Regions from separate parts of the Streptomyces sp. TLI_185 genome, predicted to be linked through region 3. Evidence: riboswitches for the same ligand, from Rfam matches in the RefSeq annotation. Region 3 holds a riboswitch; each other region holds the start of a gene.
What was found. Region 3 has a riboswitch for thiamine pyrophosphate ahead of EDD92_RS33475 (thiamine ABC transporter substrate binding subunit). Riboswitches for the same ligand answer to the same signal wherever they lie in the genome.
Positions count from the first base shown of each region.

Region 1 (7,144 bases), 2.0 Mb from region 3:
ACCTCCAGTGGATGGCCCGCCTCGACGCGATCGAGGAGGTCGACGGCTATCTGCTGGTCCATTCGGACACCACCGCCTACCTCGACTACGGTGACTCGATCGAGGCCGTCAACGACACCGTCCGCGAAACGCTCACGCGCAACGACGCGGACGAGTGCTGGGATCTGTTCCGCAAGTTCACCAAGCGGTTCTCCTTCCGCGACGAGGGCGGTGCAGACGCCGTACGCTCCCTGCTGAGTACGTACGGCGGCACGCGGATTGTTCACGGTCACAGCCCCATTCCGTATCTGCTGGGCGAGGTCGGCTCCGAGGACGGCGAGGACAGCGCCGGGCCCGTGGTCGAAGGACCGCACGTCTACGCCGAGGGCCTCGCCATCGCGATGGACGGCGGAGTGACCATGGCCGGAAAGCTGCTGGTCCAACAACTGCCGCTGGATATCTGAACGTTCACAGGGCAGGCGTCCCCCATGGAGGAATCGCGATAAACGGCGCAGGCCAGGGCCCAATTTCTTCAAACCCCCTGTCACCGTGTGCCTTCGCCGCTCTACCATCGGCTTATCCGTAGCAGGCTCCCCTCCGTTTCTGCCCGACGGCTCGTTGGCATGCGAGCCCCAAGCCCTACGGAGCATCGGGGGATGCACATGAACAGCGTTCCGCAGCACCTGCTGAGCGAGGACCGCCAGGAGTACGAGCGGGTCCTCGATGAGGCGCTGCGCTCCGCCCCAAACCGCCCGGAACTGGCCGCTGTCGGCAAGCGGCTCAACCCCGAACAGCTGCGCACGATGGCGCTCAACGCCACCGCCCTCATCACGGTGGCCGCGGCGGCCGAGTACCAGCACTACGTGAAGGTCCGCGAGGAACTGCGCCAGCCGGCGCCGTCCACCCCGCCGTCCACCCGTGAATCCGGCTCTGCGGAGCCGGGCGCGGCGGCGGTGGGGCTCGCCACCACCCTCGGCGAGGCCGCCGAGCCGGCCGGCGCGGGCGCCGTCGCCGTCGCCGCCGTCCTCACCCCCGTCCTCGCCGGAACAGCCGCGGTGATCTTCCTGCTCGTCGGATACATCATCAGGTCGCTTGAACCCAAACAGGTATTCGGCAAGACCATGATCACCGCCGGTTGGGTGTTCGGTGCCATGACCGCGGCCGCGATCCTCGTCGCCGCTGTTGGGCTGCTGCTCACCGCCCTGCGCAACCAGCCCTCGCTCGAGTCCGGACCGTACGGCGAACTGAGCGGGGAGGTGGCCCTGGCCAGGGAAGCCTGGCGAGAAGCGCTCCTGGAGCGCGGCATCATGCCGTTCCTCCGGGAGGCACTGGCCGACCCCGGCACCGCCGCGGCGCTGCACAGCGCCACACCGCCGACGCCGACCAGCCGTATGCCTCACCTCGGCTACGACCGGCCGGGCTTCAGCAGCCCGGACGACGGCTCGGTCCCCGGCTCACGCCCGAGCTTCACCAGCCCGGACTACACCAGTCCGGACTTCGGAGGCCCGGAACACCAGCCGGAGTAACCGTCGGCTTGCGCCCCCCGCATCAGAAAGGCCCGCCAGGGCCCGCAGGGGAGCGCAAGCCGAACACGGACCCCGCGACGGCTCCGCCCTACGGCAACTCACGCCGAAGAGCGGGACCGTCTTCCCCGTCGAAGGAGCCACTCACACCGGCATGGTCCGCGATCGGCAGGTACACCCTGTTGCCCACGGCCGCGAACTCCTTCGACTTCTCCGCCGTGCCCTGCTCGATCTCCGCCCGGCTTCCGCCGTGTTCACGGCGGATGTCCTGGGAGATCTTCATCGATCTGTGGATCGGTGCCCATACGTTCCCTACGACGGTCGGCGCGCGCAGCGGAACTCGGACGTGAGCCACGTCACCGGGCCGGCCGGGCTCCACGGCTCAGGCTGGGCTGCGAGCGCAGGGGCGCCATCTCGTTGGCCCCTTCGAGCCGCTGAAACAGGAACGGACACGTCCCACACCACATGGAGAGCTCGAACGCGGGCTTCCCATCAAGCACCAGCAGCCTGCGCCGCGGCGCCGACCCCAGTTCCTGGAGCTCTGTCTCGAACCGCAGCCTCGCCTCAGATCCGGGCACTCCGAGCCTGCGCGGCTCCCCAACGACAATGCTCACCACGCCCACGACCGTACGAGGACCCAGCACCACGCACCAAGCCGGTTTTTCAGGATGCGGCGAGTTGCTCTCCTGTGCATGAGTCGCAGAGGTCCAAACGGTCGGGGACTGGGTAGCTCCGCTCAGCAGCTGAGCTACCCAGTCGCGCTCTCAGTCTGCAATGGGCAGGTATACCCGGTTCCCTGCCTGCGCGAACTCCTTCGACTTCTGCAGCATCCCCTCAGCGACCTCCTCGGGCGTCGCCCCCTCAGCCGCCGCACCACCGAACCGCTCTGTGATGCTTTGGCTGATCTTCATCGAGCAGAACTTCGGCCCGCACATCGAGCAGAAGTGGGCGGTCTTGGCCGGCTCCGCCGGGAGGGTCTCGTCGTGGAACTCCCGTGCCGTGTCCGGGTCCAGGGCGAGGTTGAACTGGTCCTCCCACCGGAACTCGAAGCGGGCGTCGGACAGCGCGTCGTCCCATTCCTGCGCACCGGGATGCCCCTTGGCGAGATCGGCTGCATGGGCGGCGATCTTGTAGGTGATGACGCCGGTCTTGACGTCGTCACGGTTGGGCAGGCCCAGGTGTTCCTTGGGCGTGACGTAGCAGAGCATGGCCGTGCCCCACCAGGCGATCATCGCGGCACCGATGCCAGAAGTGATGTGGTCGTACGCCGGCGCGACGTCCGTCGTCAGCGGGCCGAGCGTATAGAACGGAGCTTCATCACAGATCTCCTGCTGAAGGTCGATGTTCTCCTTGATCTTGTGCATCGGGACGTGTCCCGGGCCCTCGATCATGGTCTGTACGTTGAAACGCTTGGCGATCCGGTTGAGTTCCCCGAGCGTGCGCAACTCCGCGAACTGCGCCTCGTCGTTGGCGTCCGCGATCGACCCCGGCCGCAGGCCGTCGCCCAGCGAGTACGTGACGTCGTAGGCGGCCAGGATCTCGCAGAGTTCCTCGAAGTTCTCGTACAGGAACGACTCCTTGTGATGCGCGAGGCACCACGCTGCCATGATGGAGCCGCCGCGCGAGACGATGCCGGTCTTGCGGTTCGCGGTGAGCGGGACGTACGGCAGACGGACGCCCGCGTGGACCGTCATGTAGTCCACGCCCTGCTCGGCCTGCTCGATGACGGTGTCCTTGTAGATCTCCCAGGTGAGCTCCTCGGCGCGGCCGTCGACCTTCTCCAGCGCCTGGTAGAGCGGCACCGTGCCGATGGGGACGGGGGAGTTGCGCAGCACCCACTCGCGCGTGGTGTGGATGTTGCGACCGGTGGACAGGTCCATGACCGTGTCGGCGCCCCAGCGGGTCGCCCAGGTCATCTTCTCGACCTCCTCCTCGATGGAGGACGTCACCGCGGAGTTGCCGATGTTGGCGTTGACCTTCACCAGGAACCGCTTGCCGATGATCATCGGCTCGATCTCCGGGTGGTTGACGTTGGCCGGCAGCACCGCGCGGCCCGCCTCGATCTCCTCGCGGACCACCTCGGGCGAGACGTTCTCCCGGATGGCCACGTACTCCATCTCCGGCGTGATCTCTCCGCGGCGGGCGTACGCGAGCTGGGTGACCGCCTTGCCGTCGCGACTACGGCGCGGCTGACGCGGCCGGCCCGGGAAGACCGCGTCGAGGTTGCGCAGACCGCCTCGTGGAGAGGTGTGCTTGATCCCGTCGTCCTCGGGACGGGCGGGGCGGCCCGCGTACTCCTCGGTGTCACCGCGGGCGATGATCCAGTTCTCGCGCAGCGGGGCGAGCCCCCTGCGCACATCGGTGTCGACGAGCGGATCGGTGTACGGGCCCGATGTGTCGTACAGCGTGACCGACTGCCCGTTGGTGAGATGCACCTGACGGACCGGCACCCGCAGATCGGGGCGTGAGCCCTCGACATATGCCTTGTGCCAGCCGATGGACTTCCCGGCCTCCTGGGACTGTTCGCCCTGAATGGGCTGTTCGTCCTGACTGGAGGCAGGCGTGCGTGCGTCCTTGTTGGTCATGAGACCTACTCCCTACGCCGGCATTACCCGGTAACAGGTTCGGCGGTCGACGCAGCGGTTTCCGTCTGTCGACGTTTCGTGGGGAACATCACTCGACTTCGGTGCTGTTCCACGTGAAACATCGCTGGGACGGAGGTCAGCGCCCTCTCAGCCCGGTGCTCCGAGCTCCCGCGTGTGCAAAGGTGCCTCCACGCTAGCGTCAATTCGGGCGCGCTGAACAGAGGGCCCCTGTCGTTCTTGCGATGATCGGGCGGTGACCACGACACATCAGCCCCCGTACCCCCCTCCGGAGCCGTCCCGCGGGCACGGCTCCAGGGACGGCAGCGGCCGTGGTTCCGGGGCCGGGCACCACCACGAGCCGGGAGCCGGCGCCGGGCACGGTCACGAGTCCGGTGGCGGGCAGGGGCCGGGGCACGGCCATGGTTCCGGCGGCGGGCACGGTCACTCGCACAGCCACGGTCCGGCGGCCCCCGTCTCCAAGCACCTGCGCAAGGTCATCGCCGCCATCCTCATCCCCTTCACCGCGGCCGTGCTGGTCGGCCTCGTGGTGCTGTGGCCCGGCGGCGCCCCGGCGCACAAGCGCTCCGGGGTGGGCTTCGACCGGCAGACCCAGCAGGCGACCGTCACCAAGGTCGTGAGCGTGAGCTGCAAGTCGGTGAACGCCTCGGGCGAGACCCCGACAGGGGACACCTCCACCGCCGAGGGGTCCTCCGCCCAGCAGCAGGCGAGCGGCACCTGCAAGAAGGCGACGATCCGCGTCGACACCGGCAAGGACAAGGGCCGTACGTTCACCGAGATCGTGCAGCCGGACCAGTCGCGGCAACTGCACGAGGGTGAGAAGGTCGTGGCGGCCTACGAGCCCTCCGCGCCGAAGGACCTGCAGTACTCGGTCGCCGATGTGAACCGCCGCTTCCCCATGGCGCTGCTGGCCGGCATCTTCGCGCTCGCCGTCGTGGTGGTGGGCCGGATGCGCGGGCTGATGGCCCTGGTCGCGCTGGCCGTCAGCTTCATGGTGCTGACCTTCTTCATCCTGCCCGCGATCCTGCAGGGCTCGAATCCGCTGCTCGTGGCGGTGATCGGGTCGAGCGCCATCATGCTGATCGCGCTCTACATGTGTCATGGGCTGTCGGCCCGTACGTCCGTGGCGGTGCTGGGCACGCTGCTCTCGCTCGTGCTGATCGGTCTGCTCGGCTCCGAGTTCATCGGCTGGGCCGCACTGACCGGCAACACGGACGACAACACCGGTCTGATCCATGGCCTGTATCCGTCGATCGACATGAGCGGTCTGCTGCTCGCCGGCGTCATCATCGGTTCGCTCGGTGTCCTCGACGACGTGACGGTCACCCAGACGTCTGCGGTCTGGGAGTTGCACGAGGCGAATCCGTCGATGGGCTGGCGGGGGCTGTACCGGGCGGGCATCCGTATCGGCCGCGACCACATCGCATCCGTCGTCAACACCCTCGTCCTCGCCTACGCGGGCGCCGCGCTGCCCTTGCTGCTGCTCTTCTCCATCGCGCAGAGCAGTGTGGGGGCGGTCGCCAACAGCGAGCTGGTGGCGGAGGAGATCGTACGGACGCTGGTGGGCTCGATCGGCCTGGTCGCCTCGGTGCCGGTCACGACGCTGCTCGCGGCCCTGGTGGTCGCGGCCGACCGTCCCGGCCCGGAGCCGGCGGCGGGAACGGTGGGCGCAGCGCCTGCTGCGGCGCGTACGGGGCGGGGCCGACGGCGCAAGCGGTGAGGCGAGGGCCACTCCGGCACGAGTGAACAGACACTTCGGGCAGTTCGGGGTCCAGCCACCCTGCGCATGGAGAAGCGTTACTGCGCCCTCCGCATCCCACGCAGAAGCGTTCCGGCCGGCCCCCGCTCTACCGTCTCAGCCCGCGCTCTGCTCCTCCGCCAAGATGCGGTCCAGAGCCTCGTCGAGGTGGGCGTCGAAGTCGGCGAGAGAGCCCTCCTGACCTAGTGGCACCAGCTTGTCGGTGCGGTCGAGGAACGCGATGAGCGACGCCGTGGACGCACGGAACAGCGCCTGGTCGCGGCCGACCTGAAGCCGGATCAGGACCTCCGCCAGGGAGTCCGCTTCGGCGGGCGAGACGCGCACATCTCCTTCCCCGCACGGCCGACACACCCCGTCGATCAGCAGCTCACGACCGAACGCCCAGGTCACCGGCGCATCGCCGGGCAGGTGGAAGGTCAGCCTCACGGCATAGGGATCACAGCTCTCGTAGCGCAGCTCCACCGGGATGCGGAAGGAGAGCTCCTCGGACACGAGAAAGCTCATCATGACCTCTGCCTGTACGGACTCGCGCATCGCCTACCCCGTCATGTGAAGCCGACCGGCTGGGAGTGATCCCCTGACACTGGTGGAATCTTGCTGAACGTACACGACAGATCACAAGGAGTGAGTTTTCAGATACTGATAGAGATCGCGAGTGACCCCATCAGCCGTCCGATTTCGCTCTGCAGTTGCCGGGTCGCGGACATCAGCCGGTCGGCCTGATGAGAGGGCAGAGAAATGGCCATCGTCGCGGCCGTCGTGCCCACGGTGATCGGAATCGCGGCGCAGACCGTCCCCAGCGCGTACTCCTGCCGCTCCGTCACCGGGTCCATCCGCCGCGTTCGCTCGAGCCGCCGCAGCAGGGTGTGGTTGTCACGCACGGTGTACGGGGTGATGGACTGCACGGGGTAACGGTCGAGGTGGTCGCGACGGGCCGCGTCGTCCAGCTGGGAGAGCAGGCACTGGCCGATCGCATGCGCGTGTGCGGTCTCGCGGAAGTCGGCCCACTCCTCGACGGCCGGGTTGCCCGGGGTGTCGGAGACGCACATGACCTCGATCTCGCCATCCCGGTACACGGCGTAGTACACAGGCACGCCGATCGCGTCCCGCCAGCCGGCGAGTGCGTCGACGATCGTGCTGCGACGTTTCTGCTGGGCTCCGCTGCTGCTCAGTCGCACCGCCGCGTCGCCGAGGAAGAACAGGCCCTTGTCCCGGCGCAGATAGCCCTCGTGGACGAGGGTGCGCAGCAGGTGGTACGCCGTCGGAAGCGCCAGACCGGT
Region 1 is NZ_RKRB01000001.1:5,202,033-5,209,176, forward strand. It holds gene EDD92_RS23905 (metallophosphoesterase) at 1-443, shown strand, start outside; gene EDD92_RS23910 (hypothetical protein) at 636-1,505, shown strand; partial or broken gene EDD92_RS23915 (thiamine biosynthesis protein ThiC) at 1,660-1,788, opposite strand; gene thiC (phosphomethylpyrimidine synthase ThiC) at 2,267-4,087, opposite strand; TPP riboswitch at 4,080-4,269, opposite strand; gene EDD92_RS23930 (YibE/F family protein) at 4,341-5,825, shown strand; gene EDD92_RS23935 (SsgA family sporulation/cell division regulator) at 5,961-6,398, opposite strand; gene EDD92_RS23940 (IclR family transcriptional regulator) at 6,497-7,144, opposite strand, start outside.
Region 1: linked by a shared signal. The riboswitch ahead of thiC (phosphomethylpyrimidine synthase ThiC) and the one ahead of EDD92_RS33475 (thiamine ABC transporter substrate binding subunit) in region 3 are both predicted to bind thiamine pyrophosphate.

Region 2 (7,144 bases), 3.9 Mb from region 3:
AGCCCTCGTACAGGGACGGCACGCAGGCGACCTCCGCCGAGCGGACGAGGTCGACCAGTTCGGCGTCCGAGATGCCCTTCACGAACTCGACGGCGCCTTCGAGGCCGTAGCGCTCCATGGCCTGGGCGACGGGGCCCTCGGTGGGCCGCTTGCCGACGACCACGAGGTGGGCGTCGGGGTGCTCGGTGCGGACCTTGGCGAGTGCCTCGACGAGGAACACCAGGCCCTTGAGCGGGACGTCCGCGCTGGACGTCGTCACGATCCGGCCGGGCACGACGGGGACCGACGGGTTGGGCGAGAACAGGTTCGTGTCCGCGCCGATGTGGACGACGTGGATACGGTCCTCACGGACGCCCAGGTGGTCCACGATCTCGGCGCGGGACGTGCCCGACACGGTGAGGACCGAGGGCAGACGTCGGGCGACGCGCTTCTGCATGCGCGTGAAGGCGTACCAGCGCCGTTTGCCCCACCGCTGCTGCCAGTTCTCGGCGGCGTCCAGCTCCAACTGCCGGTCGACGGTGATGGGGTGGTGGATGGTGGTCACCAGGGGGGCGCCCACATCGCCCAACAGCCCGTATCCGAGCGTCTGGTTGTCGTGCACGACGTCGAACTCGCCGCGGCGGGCGCGGAGATGGCGGCGGGCGCGGAGGGAGAACGTCAGGGGTTCCGGGAAGCCGCCGGTCCACATGGTCGCGACTTCCAGCGCGTCGATCCAGTCGCGGTACTCGTCGCGCCCCGGGGTGCGGAAGGGGTCCGGCGAGCGGTAGAGGTCGAGGCTCGGCAGCTCGGTCAGGCTCAGGCGGCCGGCGTAGTCGGCGCCCTCGTCGAGGACGGGGTACGGCTGGGAGCCGATGACCTCGACACGGTGGCCGAGGCGGGCCAGCTCGCGCGAGAGATGGCGGACGTAGACGCCCTGTCCGCCGCAGAACGGGTTCCCTTTATAGGTGAGGAGCGCGATGTGGAGCGGTCGCTCGCCGTCGGCGGCGAGGTCCTCCTGGGGACCCGCCTGACTGGCCTCAGCGGTCACTCTGGGCCCCCTTCTGCGTGCACTGTCCCGCGAGATTACGCCGGGACGCTAATCTAGAACAAGTTTCAGACTTGATCGTCCAGGAGGCTCTGAATCTACCGGCAGGTAGGGGCGCAGTGAGCAGTGGATCAGGTGATTCGCGCCACGGCGGAGGCCCTGCCAAACTCGGTGCGATCACCAGCCCTCACCGATAGTCACGGAACGTACGGAACGGGATCCATGCCTGCGCAAGCGAAGGTGGCCAAGGTGGAAGCACGTACCTCGCAGCCGGCCTCCCCGCCCCTCACGGAGCGGCAGGAGGCGCGTCGTCGGCGCATCCTGCACGCGAGTGCGCAGCTGGCCAGCCGGGGTGGTTTCGACGCGGTGCAGATGCGTGAGGTCGCCGAGTCCTCGCAGGTGGCGCTGGGCACCCTCTACCGCTACTTCCCGTCCAAGATCCATCTGCTGGTCGCCACCATGCAGGACCAGTTGGAGCACATGCACGGCACGCTGCGGAAGAAGCCGCCGCAGGGTGAGACGGCGGCCGAGCGGGTCGCCGAGACGCTGATGCGGGCCTTCCGGGCGCTGCAGCGCGAGCCACATCTGGCCGACGCGATGGTGCGTGCGCTGACGTTCGCCGACCGGAGCGTCTCGCCCGAGGTGGACCAGGTCTCCCGCCAGACCACCGTGATCATCCTGGACGCGATGGGCCTGGAGAACCCGACCCCCGAGCAGCTCTCCGCGGTCCGCGTCATCGAGCACACCTGGCACTCGGCCCTGATCACCTGGCTCTCGGGCCGCGCCTCCATCGCCCAGGTCAAGATCGACATCGAGACGGTGTGCCGGCTGATCGACCTGACGGATCCGGCGGCGTCCGGAAAACCGTCCTGAGGAGGCCGGAGGAAGTCGGCCGCGGTTCGGCAGCGCCCTGAAGGGGCGCGGGGCCCCGCCGCTGCCGCGGCCGATGTCACAGCCGATGTGCAACCCCGCCGCGGAGCCGCACATCGGCACAGCCGGCGGAGCGCCCAGCCGCGCCCATGGGCCCGGTCTCAGCGGAGCGCCTGGCCGCGCCCGACGGGCCCGGCTCAGCCGATCGCCGTCAGCCCGCTCCAGCTCCGCCCGATCACCGCGCCGTCCGCCCACTGCGCCAGCAGCCGCCGCGCCTCCTCCTCCGGGGCCGCGAGGGACACCGTCTGGGTGCCCGCCGGCAGGCTCCGCTCCTGCTGATGGGTGCCCTCGCTGCAGCAGGCGCAGAGCACGCGGACGCTGCTGGCGGGTTCGGCGCCGTAGCCGTGCTCGCCGAACAGCTCGAGCAGGGCCCTCAGGTCGTCCACCTCGCCGGCCGCCACGGTCACCTCCAGGGTGGGCAGCTCGGAGGCCTCGAAGAGGAGCAGTTCGTCGAAGACGGGGTAAGTGACGCCCTCGTAGCTCCGCTCCCCCTTCGGCTCGCCGTCGTGCACGACGATCTCGCCGTACCGCCGCCCTCCGGTCACGGGTACGTTGACCACTCGCCCGCGCGTCGGGCACAGCCGCTCGATCCACACGACCTCGCGCTCACCGCCGGTGTCGAGCCGCACGCAGGCGTTGCCGAAGCGGCCCACGATCTCGCCCTCACCCGCCGGGAGGTCGATGCCGAAGCCGGCCCAGGCGTCGCGCGCCGTCGCCCAGTCGCGCTGGATGGTCGCCGCGATGCCCAGGTTCCAGTGCGCGGGGTCACCCTCGCCGCGCGGGGCCCGGGCGGCCGCCTCGCGTCCGAGCTCGTACGCCTTCGCCCAGTTCCGCAGGAACTTGTGGGCGAGCGCGGCGTCGTACCACCAGTCGGCGCTCGGTTTCTCGTCCGGGAAGTGGGCGAGCACCTGCTCGTAGAGGCCGGCGGCGCGCAGCCACTCCTCGGCCTCCCACGCCTCACGAGCCTGCTTGATCAGCTGTCCGGCCTCGGCCTTGCGCACTCTTCCCCGCCCTGATCGTTCCTACGGCATTCGCAGGAGCGTAGCCCCGGCACACAAAGGACCTACGAGACGGGTTCCCTTCGCCGGCATTACCCGGGTCAGGTAGTGGAGGTCGCCTTCCGGTCGCAGACCTTGCGATCCACGGTCTTCCGGCCTCTCAGCCCGGACCGTCGACGTCGGTCCCAGCGGACTGACTGCTTCACGCCAGAATCGGCTACTCCGGTTCGGACTCCCTCACTCGTCCCGTAGGCCAATTCCCAGAATAGAACATCCGACCGGGAATGAAACCCCTGAAAGGGTACTTTTTCGGGCTCTACTCCTCCGGCGGGAACACCGGCTCCCCGCTCCCCAACAGCGTGATCACGATCGCCTCCACCGGGCAGTTCTCCGCCGCGTCCAGGATGCGTTCGTTGGCGTCGGTCTCCGGCCCGACGGGGTGGGACTGCATGGCGGAGTCGAGACGGAAGGCCCCGGTCGCCCGGTGGACGCACTGGGCCGAGCCGATGCACACGGAGCGGTCGACCTCGACGTGCCAGCGGTCACCCGCCCCCACGCTCGAATGCGCTCGCGCGGGAGGTACCCCCATTCGCTCAGCCCTCCCAGCCCGCCGGGAGATGGATCATCTTGTGTTCGAGGTACTCGCCGTAGCCCTCGGGGCCGAACTCCCGCCCCAGGCCGGAGTTCTTGTAGCCGCCGAAGGGGCCGAGCATGTCGAGGCTGAAGGTGTTCACCGAGTACGTGCCGGTACGGACCTGCCGCGCCACCTCGATGCCGTGCCCGACGTCCGCCGTCCACACGCTGCCGCTCAGCCCGTAGTCGGAGTCGTTCGCGATCTTCAGGGCTTCGGACTCGTCGCCGTACGGGAGCAGGCAGATCACCGGGCCGAAGATCTCCTCCCGCGCTATCCGCATCGAGTTGTCGACGTCGCCGAAGAGGGTCGGCTCGACGTACCAGCCGCGGTCCAGGCCCGGCGGGCGGCCGCCGCCGGTGAGGATCTTGGCGCCCTCCTCCTGGCCGATGCGGATGTAGTCGAGGTTGCGCTGCTGCTGGCGCTTGGCGACGAGTGGGCCGACCTGGGTCGCCGCATCCAGCGGGTCGCCGACGACCAGGGCGCTCGCCGCCGCCGCGAAGGCCTCGGCGAACTCGTCGTAGCGCGAGCGCGGCAGGAGGATGCGGGTCTGGGCCACGCACGCCTGGCCGTTGTTCATCCAGGCCGCAGGGACGACACCCGCGACGGTCGTCGCCACGTCCGCGTCCGGCAGGACGACCGCCGCCGACTTGCCGCCCAACTCCAGTGTCACGCGGGTGAGATTGTGCGACGCCACCTCCATCACGCGCCTGCCCGCCGCCACCGAGCCCGTGAAGGAGACCTTGTCGATCCCCGGGTGTCCGACCAGGTACTCGCTGACCTCGCGGTCGGCGGGGAGGATCGACAGCACGCCCTCCGGCAGGCCGGCCTCGCGGGTGATGTCGGCCAGGATGTACGCGTCCAGCGGCGACTCGGGCGACGGCTTGAGCACCACCGTGCAGCCGGTGAGCAGCGCGGGCGCGAGCTTGGCGGCGGCCACGAACTGCGGGACGTTCCAGGGGACCACGGCCGCCACGACCCCGACCGGCTCCCGCCGCACCAGGATCTTCCCGAGCACGCCGTCGCGCTTCTCCTCGTACGTGAAGTTCCGGGCGACCGTGATCGCCGCGTCCCACACCATCATCGCGCCGAGCGCCTGCGCGAGGACGCTCCAGGAGTACGGCGACCCGTTCTCGGAGGAGATCACGCGGGCGATCTCCTCGTGCCGTACGGCGATCGCGTCCTTGATGCGGGTGACGACCTCGATCCGTTCGTCGAGGCTCATCCGCGGCCAGGGGCCCTCGTCGAAGGCGCGGCGCGCGACGGCGACGGCCCGGTCGACGTCCTCCCGCGAGGCGTGCGGCACCCGCCCGATGACCTCCTCGGTGTGCGGCGAGATCACCTCGATGACGTCCTTGCCGAGGGGGTCGGTCAACTCCCCGCCGATGAACAGCTGTCCGTGTTCCACGAGCTCGGTCATGGCCGACTGCCTCCCCGGAGCGCCTGTCTCTGACGGTTCATCAGATACGGCACTGATACCAGTTCCCTCCGGAGTAGTCCACGGACCGCACATCACTTCGCCCCGCCCTGCGATGATCAAGCCCGGGAGAGCGCCCGGAGGAGGCATGGGAGATGACTGGTGGCCACAAGCGCGGACGCGCCTGGGCGATCTTCTCCACGTCCGTGGCCCTGGCCTTCTGCGGCGCCGCATGGATGGCCTCGGCATGGGCGGACACGCACCGCCCCGGGGTCTCCGTCCACCGGGAAGAGAAGAGCCCGGAAGAAATCAGGAAGTACTGGACCCCGGAGCGCATCCGACAGGCCGAGCCGGCCGAGATGCCGGTCGTCCACCCCTGCGACGGCCTCAAGTCCGCACTGCACCCGAGCTGTTGGTGACCTCAGGCTCCCATCGAAACGCGTTCTAGTTATAGTGGCCGGAGCGTGGCCGGTTCGCGGTGATTGGGGAGCCCATGACGCAGGTGTACGACCACGGCGGAGGCGTCCGGTCGATCCAGGTCCCCATCCCGGACAACCCCCTCGGCCATACGCTGGTCTACGTCGTCGACACCGACCGCGGGCCGGTACTGATCGACACGGGATGGGACGACCCCGCCTCCTGGGACACGCTCGCCGAGGGACTGGCGGCCTGCGGTACGGCAGCGGGCGAGGTGCACGGCGTCGTCATCACCCACCACCATCCCGACCACCACGGCCTCTCCGGCAAGGTGCGCGAGGCGTCCGGCGCCTGGATCGCCATGCATGCCGCGGACACCGCGATCGTGCGGCGCACCCGCGACACCCGGCCGGGGCGCTGGTTCGCGTACATGACCGCCAAGCTGGTCGCCGCCGGCGCCCCCGAGAAGCACGTGGCACCGTTGCGCGACGCAGCCCCCCGCACCACCCTGCCGGGCTTCTCCCCCGCCCTGCCCGACCGGGAGATCGTCCCCGGCGAGCTCCTCGGCCTCCCGGGCCGAAGGCTGCGTGCGATCTGGACGCCGGGGCACACCCCCGGCCACGTCTGCCTGCACCTGGAGGAGCAGCATCCGGCCCGACTCCCGGGCCACGGGCGGCTGTTCTCCGGCGATCATCTGCTCCCCGAGATCACCCCGCACATCGGCCTGTACGAGGACCCCGACGACACCACGGTCACCGACCCCCTCGGCGACTACCTCGACTCCCTCGAACGCGTCGGCCGTCTCGCGCCCGCCGAGGTGCTCCCCGCCCACCAGCACGTGTTCGCCGACGCGCCCGCACGCGTACGGGAGTTGCTGAACCATCACGAGGAGCGGCTCAGCGGCCTCGGATCCCTCCTGGTGGAACCGCTCACCCCCTGGCAGGTCGCCGAGCGCATGGAGTGGAACCGGCCCTGGGCCCAGATCCCGTACGGATCACGGAACATCGCGGTCTCGGAGGCCGAGGCCCATCTGCGGCGGCTGGTGAAGCTGGGGCGGGCGGAGGCGGTGGCGGGGAGCGATCCGGTGACGTACGTGGCGGTGTAAAGCGGTCGCGCCCGGTGATCCGCCACTGCTACCAACTCTCCCATGGACCCGTTGCAGCAACTCCTCGCCGAACGCGCCTGCGAGCGTCTGATCCTCGACTTCGTCCACCGCCTGGACCTCGGCGAACCGGCCTCCGTGGCCGAGCTGTTCACCGAGGACGGCGTGTGGGAGTGGCCGTCTCCGGGTGACGGGCGGCGGTCCGAGGGGCGGGAGGCGCTGCGGAAGTACTTCGGCGCGCGGCCGGCCGACAAGCTCTCGCGGCGGATCATGTCCAACATCCGCGTCACGGTGACATCGGCGGACACGGCCGAGGCCACCTCGTACTTCACGACGTACCGGATCGAAGGCTGGACGGGAGACATGGTGCGGGCCGCCCCTCCCGTCCAGGTCGGCCACTACGAGGACACCTTCCGCCGCCTCGACGGGCAGTGGCGGCTCGCCTCCCGGATCCTTCACCTCCCCTTCGGCGGCCCGACCCCGCAGGTCGGCCGCGGCCCTCTCGAATCCGTCCGCACCGACCGTGCGCCCTTCGTCCGGTTTGCCGACGGCAGCGCGCCGCCGCTGTCTCAGGGGGTCCGGGGCGGTCCGTTGCTCTTCACCTCGGGCCAGGGGCCGCTGGATC
Region 2 is NZ_RKRB01000001.1:3,310,034-3,317,177, forward strand. It holds gene EDD92_RS15055 (glycosyltransferase family 4 protein) at 1-1,027, opposite strand, end outside; gene EDD92_RS15060 (TetR family transcriptional regulator) at 1,247-1,897, shown strand; gene EDD92_RS15065 (tetratricopeptide repeat protein) at 2,092-2,955, opposite strand; TPP riboswitch at 3,014-3,201, opposite strand; gene EDD92_RS15070 (ferredoxin) at 3,269-3,541, opposite strand; gene EDD92_RS15075 (aldehyde dehydrogenase) at 3,546-5,003, opposite strand; gene EDD92_RS15080 (hypothetical protein) at 5,156-5,419, shown strand; gene EDD92_RS15085 (MBL fold metallo-hydrolase) at 5,494-6,522, shown strand; partial or broken gene EDD92_RS51085 (nuclear transport factor 2 family protein) at 6,565-7,011, shown strand; gene EDD92_RS15090 (RidA family protein) at 7,084-7,144, shown strand, end outside.
Region 2: linked by a shared signal. The riboswitch ahead of EDD92_RS15065 (tetratricopeptide repeat protein) and the one ahead of EDD92_RS33475 (thiamine ABC transporter substrate binding subunit) in region 3 are both predicted to bind thiamine pyrophosphate.

Region 3 (7,144 bases):
GCCGGAAACCGGCGGCCACGACCTCCGGTTCGCGGCATTACACGGCGGCAGGTCAGAGGCCCGGCCCTTCACTTCTTCGGCTTCTGACCGTCTTCCAGTCCCTCAAGCACAACCAAAGTGCCGTCCCGCTCGAACCGCAGCACGCGGGGCCGGGGAATTTCCCGGGCCGAGTCCGGCTCTGGATGAAGCTCTCCGTAGCGCTGATGGTAAAGATCAACCGCTTGGTCGAGCGAGCATCCTTGTGCCTCACGAATCGTCTTCACTGCGAGGATGGTGCGCCCCGCCAGAATGTCGCGATCTACACTCTCCGGCAGTTCTGTCACAGGTCCTCCCCGGTCCGGCATCGCAGTAGAGCAACTGCGGCTCCTCCGGTCAACTGAGTTGAGCAGCCAACCACGGAAGCTCTCAGCCGTGCCCGCTGCATGACCGTCTGACGGGTGCACTACAGGGCCGTACGGGCAACAGCGGGCCGGAAACCCCGAAGGCTCTGGACGGCGCAGCAGGGGGCGCCGCACTGGTCTTCCGAACTGGTGCTTCAGTTCGTCTGATGAGGCATAGCGACACCCAGCCAGAAGAGCAGCGGGCCATGCCGTTCCACTCCGCCGAACAGCATCACATCCACGCCGAGGATGGGGAGAAAAATCCCTCCTGCGGTGTACCACTGTCCTTTGCGTGCCTTTGTTGATCGCCGAAGCCGCGGACCGGCTGAACAGCAGCGAACTACAGCAACTGCCGCGCGCACGAGTGACCGCCACCGTTCCAAGCGGCCCGGTTGACGTGCTCGACAGACCTCAACAACCGCCCTGCCCGTAGTTCGCCCCGACGGCGGGAGCACGGGAAGCGCTTGACCTCGGGCCACAGCACCTGGCATGCGAGCGACATTTGGGCGAGTTAGCATGAGATCACGCCCCCGACCAGTTAATTACTGCTCAAGCGGGAAGACGGAGTCACGCCATGTACATGATGCGCGAGGTCTACCAAGCTGAACGCGGGAAGGCGCCGGAGATTGTGGCGGCGTTCAATACCCTCACCAAGGTGTTTGAAGAGGCCGGGTACACGAACCGGCGAATCTACGTCGATTATGCCGGTCCCATGGATACAGTCGTCTGCCAATGGGAATTCGATAGCCTCGACCAGTACTTCACCTTGGAGCGGTCGTTCTTCGTGAATCCAGACGAGAACGCGCAGTCATTGATCGACGCGTTCAACAACAACGCGGCATCCGGCTACAAGGAGATCTACGAGGTCATCCAGTAGCGGATCACCTGAGCGACAGAAGGCACCGCCATCCGGCTGCCACGCCGTGGACCATCTGTGGACAGAGAAGCGCTCAGCGCTACGGCATGGGCCCATGACCTGCAAGAACCCTCAAGAGTTCAGCTGTTCACGCCGCTCCTCGTCGTGCGCCTCCTGAGTAAGCCGCCATTCCTCCTCGTGCGCCTCCACTGATTCTTCAGCGCGTCGATAGGAGGTCATCGGCCGCCAGCCCTTCGGAGTCTTCATACGTATGGATGGCGTGCCGAACGCCATAGCGTTGCACGCCCACAACCACCAGGTCAGGGTCCGTCTCGACGAGTGGCGGGCAGTTGGCGAGTGATCATCGCTGGGCCGTCTCCGGGCCGTCCTACGCCGCTCGGTGGCAACCAGTGACGACCACCAACGACAAGCGTAGCGAGCGACAGCCGCAGGTCACATGAGTTGATCTGCGACACTGGTACAGCCATGCCTAAGCCCGGAGAACTCACTTTCGTCGCCCCCCGCGGAGCCAAGAAGCCGCCGCGGCACCTTGCCGACCTCACGCCCGCCGAGCGCAAGGAAGCGGTGGCCGAGATCGGCGAGAAGCCGTTTCGTGCCAAGCAGCTCTCGCAGCACTACTTCGCGCGGTACGCGCACGACCCTGCGGAGTGGACCGACATCCCGGCCGGTTCGCGCGGCAAGCTGCAGGAGGCGCTGCTTCCCGAGCTGATGACGGTCGTGCGGCATCTGTCGACCGACCAGGGGACGACACGCAAGACCTTGTGGCGCCTGTTCGACGGGACGCTCGTCGAGTCGGTGCTGATGCGGTACCCGGACCGGGTGACCATGTGCATCAGCTCGCAGGCCGGGTGCGGGATGAACTGTCCGTTCTGTGCCACGGGGCAGGCGGGGCTCGACCGGAATCTGTCCACCGCCGAGATCGTGCACCAGATCGTCGACGGGATGCGGGCGCTGCGGGACGGCGAGGTGCCCGGCGGGCCTGCGCGGCTCTCCAACATCGTCTTCATGGGGATGGGTGAGCCGCTCGCCAACTACAAGCGCGTGGTCGGGGCCGTCCGGGCGCTCACCGATCCCGCCCCCGACGGGCTCGGGCTGTCGCAGCGCGGCATCACCGTGTCGACCGTCGGGCTGGTGCCCGCCATCCACCGGTTCGCCGACGAGGGCTTCAAGTGCCGGCTCGCCATCTCGCTCCACGCACCGGACGACGAGCTGCGCGACACCCTCGTCCCCGTCAACACACGGTGGAAGGTGCGCGAGGTCCTCGACGCCGGGTTCGAGTACGTGGAGAAGAGCGGGCGTCGGCTGAGCATCGAATACGCGCTCATTCGCGACATCAACGACCAGGCCTGGCGCGGTGACCGGCTCGGGCGGCTGCTCCGCGGCAAGCCCGTGCACGTCAACCTCATCCCGCTGAACCCGACCCCCGGCTCCAAGTGGACGGCGTCCCGGCCCGAGGACGAGAAGGCCTTCGTCGAAGCCATCGCCGCACATGGTGTGCCGGTGACCGTCCGGGACACCCGGGGGCAGGAGATCGACGGGGCCTGCGGTCAGCTCGCGGCCACCGAGCGGTAACCTGAGGCCGTACGTACATCTTCATATTCCGACAGGGGAGCGCCACAGCGCTGAGAGTGCGGCAACCGGGCCGCAGACCCTCTGAACCTTGCCCAGGTCATTCTGGGTAGGAAGTTCGGTCTTCACTCGAGCTGTTGCGCCCTGCCCGGGAGCCGGTGGAAATTCTCCGGCGGTCCCGGGCAGGGCCGCGTCTCTTCCTGGTCAGCCAGGAGGAATTCAGTGCACACCAAGACATTCGTGGCCGCCGCGGTCGGTCTCGGCCTGGTCACGCTGTCCGCGTGCGGGTCGTCGTCCGGCAGCGGGGGCTCGACGGACTCCAAGACCGTCACCCTCGTCAGCCACGCCTCGTGGAAGATCTCGAAGAACGTCCTCGCGGACTTCGAGAAGCAGTCCGGCTACAAGGTCAAGTTCCTCCAGAACGGCGACGCCGGGCAGGCCGTCAACCAGGCCATCCTCACCAAGGACAACCCGCAGGGCGACGTCTTCTTCGGCGTCGACAACACCCTGCTCTCCCGGGCGCTCGACAACGGGCTGTTCCAGTCCTACGAGGCGAAGGGCGCGGGCCGGATCCAGGCGCAGTACCGGGTCGACCAGGCCAAGCACCGGGTCACTCCCATCGACTCCGGTGACATCTGCGTCAACTACGACAAGGCGTACTTCAGCAAGCACAAGCTGACCCCGCCCCAGTCGTTCGACGATCTCGTCAAGCCCGCCTACAAGAACCTCCTCGTCACCGAGAACGCCGCCACCTCCTCGCCCGGCCTCGGCTTCCTGCTCGGCACCGCCGCCAAGTACGGCGACGCCGGCTGGCAGGGCTACTGGAAGAAGCTCAAGGCGAACGGCGTGAAGGTCGTCGACGGCTGGGAGCAGGCCTACAACAACGAGTTCTCCGGGTCGGCGGGCGGCAAGAAGGCCAAGGCGGACCGGCCGCTCGTCGTCTCCTACGCCTCCTCGCCGCCCGCCGAGGTCATCTACGGCGACCCGAAGCCGAAGACCGCGCCGACCGGCACGGCGTACGGCACGTGCTTCCGGCAGATCGAGTACGCGGGGCTGCTCAGCAACGCCGGGAACCCCAAGGGCGGAAAGGCGTTCATCGACTTCCTGGTCGGCAAGGAGTTCCAGGAGGACATGCCGCTCAACATGTTCGTCTACCCGGTGATCGAGGGCGCCCAGGTGCCGCCGGAGTTCGTGAAGTACGGGCAGCCGGCCAAGGACCCCGAGACCATGGCCCCGACCAGGATCGCCGCCAACCGTGACCAGTGGGTCAAGTCGTGGACGTCACTCGTACTGAAGTAGCCGTCCGCAGAAGGCGTACGGGGAGCGCGGTGCGGCTCGGCCTGATGGCCGTGCCCGTCGCGTTCTTCGCCGCCTTCTTCGCCTGGCCCGTCGCCGCGATCGTGGCGCGCGGGCTCAAGGTGGATGGGGTGTGGCGGTTCGGGCGGATCGTGGACGTCGTCGCGCAGTCCGACATCCGGCACGTGCTGTGGTTCACCACCTGGCAGGCGCTCGCCTCCACCGCGCTCACGCTGCTGGTCGCGCTCCCCGGCGCGTATGTCTTCGCGCGCCTCGATTTTCCCGGCAAGCAGGTGCTGCGCGCCGTCGTCACCGTCCCCTTCGTGCTGCCGACGGTCGTCGTCGGTACGGCGTTCCTGGCGCTCGTCGGGCGCGGGGGACTGCTCGACGAGCTGTGGGGCGTACGGCTGGACACCACCGTCTGGGCCATCCTGCTGGCGCACGTCTTCTTCAACTACGCCGTCGTCGTACGGACCGTCGGCGGTCTGTGGGGGCAGCTCGACCCGCGTCAGGAGGAGGCGGCGCGGATGCTGGGCGCCTCTCCGTTCAGGGCCTGGCGGAAGGTGACCCTGCCGGCGCTCGCGCCCGCCGTCGCCGCCGCCGCGCTGATGGTCTTTCTGTTCACCTTCACCTCCTTCGGCGTGGTGCAGATCCTCGGCGGCCCGACCTTCTCCACCCTCGAAGTGGAGATCTACCGGCAGACTTCGGACATCTTCGACCTGTCCACCGCCGCCGTGCTGACGATCATCCAGTTCGTCGCCGTCGGCGCGATCCTCGCCGTGCACGCCTGGACCGTACGGCGGCGGGAGAGCGCCCTGCGGCTGGTGGACGCGAACGTCACGGCGCGGCGGCCGCGCGGGGCCGGGCAGTGGGCGCTGCTGGCCGGGGTCCTCGGCACCGTCGCCGTCCTGCTCGTGCTGCCTCTCGCCGTACTGGTGCAGCGGTCCCTCGGCGCCTCCGGCTTCGGCTACTACCGGGCGCTCACGCACGACGACAGCGGGACCTTCCTCGTGCCGCCGATCCAGGCCATCGGCAACTCGCTCCAGTACGCCCTCGCCGCGACCGCCATCGCCGTGGCGATCGGCGGTCTGGCCGCCGCGGCGCTCGCACGCCGGGACGCGGGCCGGCTGGTCCGTGGCTTCGACGCACTGCTGATGCTGCCGCTGGGCGTCTCCGCCGTGACGGTCGGCTTCGGGTTCCTGATCGCGCTGGACAAGCCGCCGCTGGATCTGCGCAGTTCGTGGATTCTGGTGCCGCTCGCGCAGGCGCTGGTGGGCGCCCCCTTCGTCGTACGGACGATGCTGCCCGTGCTGCGGGCCGTGGACGCACGGCTGAGGGAGGCGGCGGCCGTGCTCGGGGCGTCGCCCTGGCGGGTGTGGCGGGAGGTCGATCTGCCGATGGTGCGGCGGGCGCTGCTGGTCGCGGCCGGGTTCGCGTTCGCGGTGTCACTGGGGGAGTTCGGGGCGACCGTGTTCATCGCGCGGCCCGACAATCCGACGCTGCCGGTCGCCGTGGCGCGGCTGCTCGGCCGGCCGGGCGATCTCAACTACGGGCAGGCGATGGCCCTTTCGACGATTCTGATGGTGGTGTGCGCGGTGGCGCTGCTGATCCTGGAGCGGCTGCGCACCGACCGGAGCGGGGAGTTCTAGATGCTGCTGAGCCTTGAGGACGCGACCGTGCGGTTCGGTGGGCGGGCCGTGCTCGACGCCGTCGGCCTCGATGTCGCCGAACACGAGATCGTGTGCGTGCTCGGGCCCAGCGGCAGCGGCAAGTCGACCCTGCTGCGGGCGGTGGCGGGGCTCCAGCCTCTGGACGGCGGGCGGGTGCTGCTCGGCGGGCGGGACCAGGCGGCGGTGCCCGCGCACAAGCGGGAGGTGGGCCTGATGTTCCAGGACCATCAGCTGTTCCCGCAGCGGGACGTCGGCGGCAACGTCGCCTTCGGGCTGCGCATGCACGGCGCCACGCGCCCTCGACAGGACGAGCGAGTACGGGAGTTGCTCGACCTCGTCGGGCTGCCGGGCGCCGCACGCCGGGCCGTCGCCTCGCTCTCCGGCGGTGAGCAGCAGCGCGTCGCGCTGGCCCGTGCGCTCGCGCCCCGGCCGCGGCTGCTGATGCTGGACGAGCCGCTCGGCCAGCTCGACCGCTCGCTGCGGGAGCGACTGGTCGTCGAACTACGGGAACTCTTCGGGCAGTTGGGCACCACGGTCCTCGCCGTGACGCACGACCAGGGCGAGGCCTTCGCGCTCGCCGACCGGGTCGTGGTGATGCGGGACGGGCGGATCGCCCAGTCCGGTACGCCACTGGAGGTGTGGCAGCGTCCCGCGGACGAGTTCGTGGCCCGGTTCCTCGGCTTCGACAACGTGGTCGAGGGGATGGTGAGCGGCGAGGCCGCGGACACCCCCTGGGGCAAGCTGCCGGTCGGACAGGACGCCCCGCAGGGCACGCGCACACTGCTCGTGCGGCCCGCCGGTGTCCGGCTCGTCCCCGCCGACGAGGGCCTGCGCTGCACGGTGGTCGCACGCACCTTCAAGGGCACCCATGTCGCCGTACAGGTGCAGCCGGAGGAGGCGCCGCGGATCGAGGCGGCGGTGGCGCTGCGGGAGGCGCCGGAGGTCGGGGACGCGGTCGGGGTGGAGTTCGACGGGGCGGAAATCGTGGTGCTCGGCTGAGGGGTTGCCGCATAGGGTGCGCGTGATGACACTACTTACGCATGATCGCTACTGCGATGAAATCGCCCATCAGGTGGAGCAGCTGAGGGCGGTGGTGACGAGCGGCGCCGATCTGACCGCGACCGTGCCGACCTGCCCCGACTGGACCCTGGAGATGCTCGTTCTGCACATGGGCGGAGCACTGCGCTGGTCGGGGACGCTGGTGCGGACCCGGGCGCAGGAGAACATCCCCGACGAGGACGTGCCGCGCGGCGACGGCCCCGAGACCCCCGGTGACGCCGCCGCCCTCGACGCCTGGCTGGCGGAGGCCGGCGAGCTGGTCGTGGGCGCGCTGCGTGAGGCCGGGCCCGACG
Region 3 is NZ_RKRB01000001.1:7,218,680-7,225,823, forward strand. It holds gene EDD92_RS33460 (hypothetical protein) at 69-323, opposite strand; gene EDD92_RS33465 (hypothetical protein) at 955-1,257, shown strand; gene rlmN (23S rRNA (adenine(2503)-C(2))-methyltransferase RlmN) at 1,723-2,829, shown strand; TPP riboswitch at 2,853-2,960, shown strand; gene EDD92_RS33475 (thiamine ABC transporter substrate binding subunit) at 3,049-4,125, shown strand; gene EDD92_RS33480 (iron ABC transporter permease) at 4,170-5,771, shown strand; gene EDD92_RS33485 (ABC transporter ATP-binding protein) at 5,772-6,791, shown strand; gene EDD92_RS33490 (maleylpyruvate isomerase family mycothiol-dependent enzyme) at 6,817-7,144, shown strand, end outside.